DNA from 2 places in the Actinoplanes sp. NPDC049599 genome. Region 1 is predicted to be linked to the other one. Evidence: riboswitches for the same ligand, from Rfam matches in the RefSeq annotation. Region 1 holds a riboswitch; the other holds the start of a gene.
The links. A riboswitch is a leader RNA that binds a small molecule or an ion and turns the genes downstream of it on or off. The one in region 1 is predicted to bind cyclic di-AMP.

Region 1 (4,641 bases):
GGCTGGCTCGTACCGCCTCGTCGAAGGTATGCACGTGCCGGAAGGCCACATCGTTCACTTCGAGCCGGACCGCCAGGTCGAAGGCCCGGTCGCCGGTGATCAGCACCTGCCGTCCGCGCAGCGGGGAGAAGTCGACGTCGTAGAGCCAGGAGGTGTCGAAGCCGTCGGGGTCGCGGGCGTTGATGGACAGCAGCGTGGGTGCCACCTCCGCCATGTCGAACGCCTCGAGCCAGCTCGCCGGGTTCTTCGCCAGCAGCAGCCGGATGTTGCGGCCGTCGCGCTCGACCTGGGCGTAGCGGCCGGCCACCGAGGCGACCCCGGCCAGGCGGGGGACGGCCTCTATCGGCCGTACGCCGAACTCGGCGGCGACGGCCAGCGCGGTCGCCGCGTTGCCGAGGTTGACGTGACCGGGGAGCTGGAGCTTGACCAGGTGCCAGTCGCCGCGGGGGTCGACCACGCCGTCGTCCTCGACGGTCCACTGGGCCTGCGGGCGGCGCAGCGGGCAGCCGGTGCACCGCCAGTCGCCGTTGGCCCGTTCGATCGGCGAGCCGCACTCCGGGCACACGAACGAGTCGTCGTGCCAGCGCTGGCCGGCGCTGAACCAGACCACGTGCGCGGTGTTGATCGCCGCCCAGACCACCATGGGGTCGTCGGCGTTGGCCACCACGTGCACGTCCGGGTGGGCGGCCAGGGCGGTGCGCCACATCTGCGCCATCATGGCGACTTCCTTGGCGCGGTCGAGCTGGTCGCGGGACAGGTTGAGCAGCGCCACCACCCGCGGTGTGGTCTCGTCGATCACCCGGGCCAGGTAGTGCTCGTCGACCTCGAGCACCGCGAACGGGGTGGCGCCGGCCTTGGCCAGGGCCGAGGTGTGCCCGGTGGGCATGTTGGCGCCGAAGGAGTTGGTGGCGACCGGGCCCAGCACGCCGAGGGCGGCCGCGGTGAACCGGGTCGTGGTCGTCTTGCCGTTGGTCCCCGAGACCAGCGCGATCGCGCGGCCGGCGGCCAGGTTCTTCAGCAGGTCAGGATCGATCTTGAGACCGATCCACCCGCCGATCACCGAGCCGTCGCCGCGGCCCGCCGCCCGTGAGAGCGCCGCAGCGGTTCGCGACACGGAGGTCGCGACCTTGGCCCGTAGGGGCATCTTCCCGTCCGTCACGGCGACGAGGGTACCGGAAACGGACACTACGTCGAGTGGTCCCGGGTCCCGCTCACCGGTCCGGGCGGTGGGGCGGGCACCTCCACCGAACGGATGATCTCCCCGGCGCCGTCCGTCGCCGAGTTTGCGCCGCTGGGGGCGTTTACGGCCGCAATCTCCCGACCCGGCCGCCGCCCATGATCACCCCGCCTGGGCTTTTTATGTGTTGTGTTTCACCCGTAACCTTCGACGCACTGTAATTGATCTGCTACCCGTGGTGCTGGCATTTGTCACGGCCCGGTTACAAACCGGACAGTCGTCCATGTGCCAAACACGTTGAGTAGTCGAGCACGGGCCAGCGGCCGACGCCGATTTCGGGTAGCAAGGGTGGTGCCGGCAAGCGTCCGCTCGCCGCTCGCACCACCACGGACCACGCCGAGCCCTGCCCCGGTCCGGGTGGCGCGACCATGATTGCGAACGACAACACAGGCATACGGGGGCAGGGACGGGGGACCCAGATCCGGTCCCGTGGCACGCCGCTCGCGGCGTACCGATGCGGACCTTGGGGTGAAGCCACCAGCGGTGGCCGGGCAACCTTCCCGCCCGAACCCGACAGCTAACCTCGCAGGCGTGCCGGAGGGATATCTCTACCGTGCACGAAAGCACCTCGCACCGGCGCCGTCGCACCATCGGCACCGGTCCCGTCGCTCTGTCACTGGGTCTCTGCCTCTGCGCCGGCCAGCTGGTCGCCACCGCACCGGCATCCGCCGCTCCGGCCCCCGTCACCGCTGCTGCGGTGACGGTAAAGCCCAGCGTGAAGACCTCGTACAACAAGAAGTCGATCGCCTGGGGCACGAAGGTCAAGGTGACCACCAAGCTGATCAACCCGAAGACCGGCAAGGCGGTCACCAGCGGCAAGGTCCGGCTGCAGATCAGGTCCAAGGCCGGCAAGGCCTGGAAGACCTACCAGACCAAGTCGAGCAACTCCAAGGGCACTGTCACCTTCTGGAGCAAGCCCGCGAACTCGGCGTACTACCGCACCGTGTTCGCCGGCACCAAGGGCTTCAAGTCCGTCGCCACCCCGTCGACCCGGATCAAGGTCGGGGTCAGCGGTGCCAAGGTGATCGCCGAGGCGAAGAAGCACAAGGGCGCGCCGTACCGGTTCGGTGCCTCCGGGCCCAAGCGGTTCGACTGCTCCGGCTACACCATGTACGTCTACCGCAAGGCCGCCGGCAAGAAGCTGCCGCACAAGGCCAACTCGCAGCAGAAGTACGGCAAGGCTGTCAGCAAGGGCAACAAGAAGGCCGGCGACCTTCTGGTCTTCCGGTCCGGCTCGTACGGCACGCACGTCGGCATCTACGCCGGCGGCGGCTACATGTGGGCCGCGCCGCACTCGGGCGACAAGGTCAAGAAGCAGAAGGTGTACGGCAAGAACTACGTCGTGCGCCGCCTCGTCTCCGCGTGAGACAGCACTGAGTAGCACAGCGTGAGACAGCACTAAGTAGAGCAGTACGACAGTTCAGTGGGGCGCGACCCGGACGGGGTCGCGCCCCGCTGTCGTGTCCGCACCACTTTTCCCTCCACTTCACTCCCCGGCACGGTGCCGAAGGGCAGCCGGCCCTTCCCCAACGCCCGATTTCGGGGGACTTTCGTGCCCGGGTGGGCGGCATGTCGGAAAGTGGACCATGGTCGCGAGCGCTCCGCCCTCCACTTCCGCCCCACCTGCTCTGACGTGCGGATACATCCGCGAATCCGGTTCGCAGAAGCCGTCATTCTGGTTGCGGGTGGAGGGAAGTGGAGTAGAGTGGAGCGCAGTGGCAGGGTCTTGCGGAGGAACGCCTCCGAGAGGATTTGCCGGCCCAGACGACAGGCGGTCCGCGCAGAGCTGGCTCTGCATCGGTGCCGGGGGGCAGGGGGGTTGGGCCGATGTTTCTCGGCACGCACACCCCGCGCCTGGACGACAAGGGCCGACTGATCCTCCCGGCGAAGTTCCGCGACGAGTTGGCGGGAGGTGTCGTGATCACCAAGGGGCAGGAGCGTTGCCTTTACGTCTTCCCGATGCCGGAGTTCCAGCGGATCGCGGGCCAGCTGCGCGAACAGCCGGTCACCCACAAGGCCGCCCGGGCCTACAGCCGGGTGTTCTTCGCCAGCGCGCACGACGAGATCCCCGACAAGCAGGGCCGGGTCACCATCCCGGCGCACCTGCGGGAGTACGCGGCGCTGGATCGCGAGCTCGTGGTGATCGGGGCGAGCACGCGGGTGGAGATCTGGGACAAGCAGTCCTGGGAGCAGTACCTCTCGGCGAGCGAGGACGACTTCGCCGACATCGAGGAGGGGGTGCTGCCCGGCGGATTGTGAGGCGTGGCACCTGTGGGCTGTGCAACGGCCCGGACGTCGCTGCTGCCGTACTGCGAGATCTCCAGCCGCTCCCGCTCCTGGCGCCTCTTCCCCGGTGCCAGGCGTGTGTCCGGTCGGGCGCGCCCGATGGCAACGGGCACGAGCGGATGGGGATCTGGCGGTACGGACGGACGACCGGGCGGGCCGGCATCGAGGAGTCGATGTGCGGGCCGGACCGGGTGAGCGCGGAAAGAGCTGGCTATGGGGGTCGACATGGGGGAGCTGCGCGGCACGCACGTGCCGGTGCTGCTCGAGCGCTGTCTCGAGCTGCTCGCCCCCGCCCTCGCGCTGCCGGGTGCGGTGCACGTCGACTTCACGCTGGGCCTGGGCGGGCACGCCGAGGCGGTGCTGGAGCGGCACCCGGAGGTGGTCCTGATCGGACTCGACCGGGACACCGAGGCGCTCGCGCACTCCCGGCGGCGGCTGGCCCGGTTCGCGGACCGCACGCACCTGGTGCACGCGGTCTACGACGAGCTGCCCGCGGTGCTCACCGAGCTCGGCCACCGGAGCTTCCACAGTGGCCTGTTCGATCTCGGCGTCTCGTCGTTGCAGCTCGACGAGCCCGACCGCGGGTTCGCCTACGCCCGGGACGCGCCGCTGGACATGCGGATGGACCAGTCGCAGGGGATCACCGCGGAGGACGTCGTCAACGGCTACGAGCCCGGCGAGCTGGTCCGCATCCTGCGGGTGTACGGCGAGGAGAAGTTCGCCACCCGGGTGGTCTCGGCGATCGTCAAGGCCCGCGCGAAGGCCCGGATCGTCTCCACGTCGCTGCTCGCGGACCTGGTCAGGGACGCGATCCCGGCCGCCGCGCGGCGAACGGGTGGAAATCCAGCGAAAAGAACGTTTCAGGCGCTACGTATTGAGGTAAATGCGGAACTCGCCGCGGTTGAGGCCGCGGTTCCGGCGGCGTTGGACCACTTGGCACCGAAGGGGCGCCTTGTGGTGATGTCGTACCAATCGTTGGAGGACCGGATCGTCAAGCGTGCCTTCGCCGCGAGGGCACGCAGCACCGGGCCGATCGACCTGCCGGTCGAGCTGCCCGGGACGGGTCCTTCGGTGCGGCTGCTGACCCGCGGGTCGGAGCTGCCCAGCGCGGCGGAGGT
Region 2 (4,641 bases), on a different contig from region 1:
GTGAGCCGCAGGTAGCTCTCCTCGCCGGTGCGCAACCAGGCGAGCTGCAACCCGGCGGCGGTGCCGGCCAGGCTGATCGACAGCGGCACGAAGAAGTAGTGGTAGATCGTCACGACCGCGAACTGCAGCCGGGTCAGGTCGAGCACGTCCACGGATGGCCCCCTCTACGACGTCTCGTAGTAGAGACTACGTCCCGTAGTACGACGCTGTGCAGTAGAGTGGGTCACATGGCACTGGGGGACCTTGAACGCGAGGTCATGACGCAGTTGTGGAACGCCGGTGAGCCGCTGACCGTGCGTCAGGTGCACGAAGGGCTGAGCCGTGACCGGGAGCTGGCCTACACGACGGTGATGACGGTGCTGGACCGGCTGGCCAAGAAGGGTGTCGTGACCCAGCAGCGGGCCGACCGGGCCTACCGCTACGCCCCCGCGCAGACCCGCGAGGAGATGACGGCCGCGCTGATGCTCGACGCCCTCAGCGCCGCCCCCGACGGCGTCCGGGACGCGGCCCTGGCGCATTTCGTCGGCCGCCTCGACCCGTCGGCCCTGTCCGCCGCCATCGAGGCGGCACGGAAGGGCTCGAGCGAGCCGTGACCGCGCTGCTGCTGGGCGCGCTCGGGCTGACCCTGTCGCTGGTCGTGCCGGGCATCCTGGCCACCGCCCGCTGGCCCGGCCGGGCCCCCGCCGCCGCCGTCGCCCTCTGGCAGAGCGTCACCCTCACCGGGGTGCTCTGCGCGCTGGGCGTGGTGCTGGCCGCGCCCCAGGAGCTGGTCAGCGAGCTGGGCTCGGACCGGCCGGTGGGCGCGGCCGCGCTGCTCCTCGCGCTGGCCGTGGCCGCGGTGATCATCGTCCGGCTGCTGGTCTCGCTGGCCCGGGTCACCCTCCGCTCGCGGGCGCGCCGGGCCCGGCACCGGTTGCTGGTCGACCTGCTGGACAGCGTCGAGCAGCACGGTGAGCTGCCCGCCGAGGTGCCGGCCGGGCTGCGGGTGCTCGACGGGCCGCTGCCGTTCGCGTACTGCCTGCCGGGGCGTTCGCCGCGGGTGGTGCTCAGCGACGGCGCGCTGCGGGTGCTCGACACCGCGCAGGTGGCGGCGGTCATCGCGCACGAGCAGGCGCACCTGCGGCACCGGCACGACCTGGTGATGGAGTCGTTCACCGCCTTCTACCGGGCGGTGCCCTGGCCGCTGCGCAGCCGGGCGCCGCTGGACGCCGTCCACCTGCTGCTCGAGATGGTCGCCGACGACGCGGCCCGGCGGCGCTGCGGCGCGGCCCCGCTGCGGACGGCGCTCGCGCTGCTCGGCGACGCGGTCAGCCCGGACTCGCCGGCCGAGTTCGGCGGCGCGGCGGCCGAGCGCCGCCACCGGCTCGACCGGCTGGCGGCCGCCGAGCCGCGCGCGGTCACCCGCACGGTGAGCCTGCTCGCGATCGGCGGGGCCGTGGGCCTGCTGGTGTTACCCACCGTGATCCTGGTGGTGCCGTGGCTCGACCGGGCCCTGTCGGCGTGGCCGCTTTAAATCCCGCTTAATCACCGACCGTCACCTGTCGTTGCGCGCAATGTGTCCGGATACCGCCGGGTTCAAATCGCCGTTGATCGGGAGTACGGTGATGCCCGGTCCGGCAGTCCCCCCTCGTCCCGATCCGGGCGAACTGACGGACCACCGCCTCATCGTGCGAACGAACCGGGGACCCAGGTATCCGGGGTCAAGCCACAGCTCCATCGTGGCCGGGCGCGCTTCCCGTCCGCACCCGTCAGCTGACCCGGTCGGCGGCCGAGGGAAGAAAGGACACTGCACCTACGTGAAACGGATCGAGGCGCGACGAGCTGCGCTGCTGCGCGCCATCGCCTGCGCCGTCGCCGCGGTCGGGATTCTTCTCGCGCCCGGGGCGGCCCACGCGACACCGTCGCCGTCGAACATCGAAAAGCAGATCGACGAGCAGTGGAACAAGCTGGAACCGGTCATCGAGCAGTACAACAACGTGCACAACCAGCTGCTCAAGAACCAGGCCCAGCTCAAGAAGATCGACAAACGGCTCGCACCGCTGGAGCTGGAGGTCGACCTCGCCATGTCGCAAGTGGGCAACATGGCGGGACAGGCCTACATGCAGGGTTCGCCCAGCGCCATGAAGGCCATGGTCGTCAGCGGCTCGCCGACCGGGCTGACCGAGAAGCTCACGTTCCTCGATCAGATCAGCCGGCACCAGCGGGAGTCGGTCTCCGGCGCCGCCAAGCTGCGCGACCAGCTCGCCGGCGACAAACGTGATCTGGCCACCCTGACCGATGCCATCGCGACCCGGGACAAGGCGCTCGCAAAGCAGAAGAAGGACATCCAGAAGAAGGTCGACGAGCTGCAGAAGCTGCGGGTCCGGGCGTACGGGGCCGGCGGCGTCGCCGACGGCGCGTTCAAGACGGGCCCGTGCCCGGTCGACTACACCGACGACAAGGGCGGCCGGGCGGCGCAGAAGGCGTGCGACCTGATCGGCAAGCCCTACGTCTTCGGCGCCGAGGGGCCGGGCGGCTACGACTGCTCCGGACTGACCAAGGTGGCGTGGGCGGCGGTCGGTGTGCACCTGGAGCACTACACCGGCGACCAGATCAACACCGGCCGGTCGGTCAGCCGCAGCCAGCTGAAACCGGGTGACCTGGTGTTCTACGGAAGTCCGGTGCACCACGTGGGCCTCTATGTCGGTGGCAACACCATGGTGCACGCGCCGCACACGGGTGACCACGTACGCATGGCGTCGATCGACCGCAGCGGGGCCATCACCGGCATCCGCCGCCCGGGCTGACCGGACGCCGGCACGACGGGAGAGCCGCCACGACCGTGGCGGCTTTTCCGTTCCCGGTTCGCTAGCCTCGCCCGCATGGTCCACCGACTCGATCGTGCCGAGGCGCGCCGCATCGCCGTCCGCGCGCAGCTGCTGGACCTCCCGCGCCCGGCCGACCTGGCGACGGTCGTCGACCGGCTCACCTTCCTGCAGATCGACCCGACGGCCGCGGTGGCGCCCACCGCCGATCTGGTCGCCTGGAGCCGGCTCGGCCCGGCGTACCGCCCGGCCGACCTGACCCGGGCCCTGGAGCAGGACCGGACGCTGGTCGAGATCGACGCCATGATCCGGCCGGTCGCCGACCTCGGTCTGCACGTGGCGTCGGCGCAGCCCCGCCCGGTCCCCGAGCGGACCCGGGAGTGGCTGCGGGTCAACGAGCCGTTCCGCAAGGACGTGCTGGCCCGGCTGGCCGCCGCCGGGCCGCTGCTGTCGCGCGAGATCGCGGACACCAGCGTGGTCGCCTGGCCGTCGACCGGCTGGACCGACAACCGCAACGTCACCAAGATGCTGGAGCACCTGGTGCGGGCCGGCGAGGCGGCGATCGCCGGGCGGCGCGGCCGGCAGCGGCTCTGGGACCTGGCCGAGCGGGTCTACCCGGCCGCCGTCCCGGTGGTCCCGCCGGCGGAGGCGGACCGCCGGCGGCGCGAGCGGACGTTGCGGTCGCTGGGCATCGTGCGCGAGAACCTGGCCGGCCCGGTGGGGGAGCCGGCGGTCGTCGACGGCGTGCCGGGCACCTGGCGGGTCGACCCGGCCGCGATCGGCCGGCCGTTCACCGGCCGGACCGCGTTGCTGTCGCCGTTCGACCGGCTGGTGCACGACCGGGTACGGCTGCTGGACCTGTTCGCCTTCGAGTACGTCCTGGAGATGTACAAGCCGAAGGCCGCCCGCCGCTGGGGCTACTTCGCGCTGCCGATCCTGCACGGCGACCGGCTGATCGGGAAGCTGGACGCCACGGTGGACCGCCGGGCCGGCACCCTGGTCGTGCACGCCCTGCACGAGGACACCCCGGGCACCCCGGCGATGACCGAGGCGGTCCGCCACGAGATCAACGACCTGGCCCACTGGCTCGGCGTGGCGGTAGTGACCGGTGCCGGCGCTGCGAGACTGGGCTGATGTTCCCCGCCGACTTCACCCGTACGGTCACCGGCAACTGGGGCGCCGACGGGCAGCGCTGGCTGGCGCGCCTGCCGGGCCTGATCAACGCCGTCGCCCGGGACTGGGGGCTGACCGTCGGCGCGCCGTACCCGTTGAGCTTCAACTATGTCGCGCCCGCCCGGCGGGCCGGCGGCTCGCCGGCCGTGCTCAAGCTCGGCCTGCCCACCGCCGGTCACCTCGCGCGGGAGGCCGACACGCTCGGGTTCTTCGCGGGCCGGGGCGCGGTCGAGGTGCTGGACCGCGACGACGAGCGCGGGGCCCTGCTGCTGGAGCGGGCCGAGCCCGGCGGGACCCTGCGGACGCTGGTCGGGGAGCGGGACGAGCAGGCCACCGCCGTCCTGGTCGCGCTGATGCGCCGCCTGCACCGCCCGGCGCCGGACGGGCTCGTGCTGGAGGAGCTCACCGACCGGATCGGGGACCTCGACGCGCACCTGGCCCGTTTCCCCGGCGACCGGCCGTTCCCGCGGCGCCTGGTCGAGCGGGCCCGCGAGCTGGGGGCCGAGCTGTGCGCCTCGGCCGGCCGGCGGGTCGTGCTGCACGGCGACCTGCACCACGAGAACGTGCTGGCGGCGGGCCGGGAGCCGTGGCTGGCGATCGACCCGCACGGCGTGCTCGGCGACCCCGGCTACGAGGTGGGCGCGGTGCTCTACAACCCGTTCGG

Region 2: linked by a shared signal. The riboswitch ahead of ACIBQZ_RS03795 (NlpC/P60 family protein) and the one ahead of ACIBQZ_RS18140 (C40 family peptidase) in region 1 are both predicted to bind cyclic di-AMP.

What each region holds. Positions count from the first base shown of each region.
Region 1 is NZ_JBITLX010000009.1:2,937-7,577, forward strand. Features, by position in the region: gene ACIBQZ_RS18135 (MurT ligase domain-containing protein) at 1-1,144, opposite strand, end outside; cyclic di-AMP (ydaO/yuaA leader) riboswitch at 1,607-1,784, shown strand; gene ACIBQZ_RS18140 (C40 family peptidase) at 1,935-2,603, shown strand; gene mraZ (division/cell wall cluster transcriptional repressor MraZ) at 3,065-3,496, shown strand; gene rsmH (16S rRNA (cytosine(1402)-N(4))-methyltransferase RsmH) at 3,737-4,641, shown strand, end outside.
Region 2 is NZ_JBITLX010000002.1:114,910-119,550, reverse strand. Features, by position in the region: gene ACIBQZ_RS03810 (cytochrome ubiquinol oxidase subunit I) at 1-152, opposite strand, end outside; gene ACIBQZ_RS03805 (BlaI/MecI/CopY family transcriptional regulator) at 228-593, shown strand; gene ACIBQZ_RS03800 (M56 family metallopeptidase) at 590-1,513, shown strand; cyclic di-AMP (ydaO/yuaA leader) riboswitch at 1,649-1,782, shown strand; gene ACIBQZ_RS03795 (NlpC/P60 family protein) at 1,797-2,786, shown strand; gene ACIBQZ_RS03790 (DNA glycosylase AlkZ-like family protein) at 2,862-3,938, shown strand; gene ACIBQZ_RS03785 (aminoglycoside phosphotransferase family protein) at 3,938-4,641, shown strand, end outside.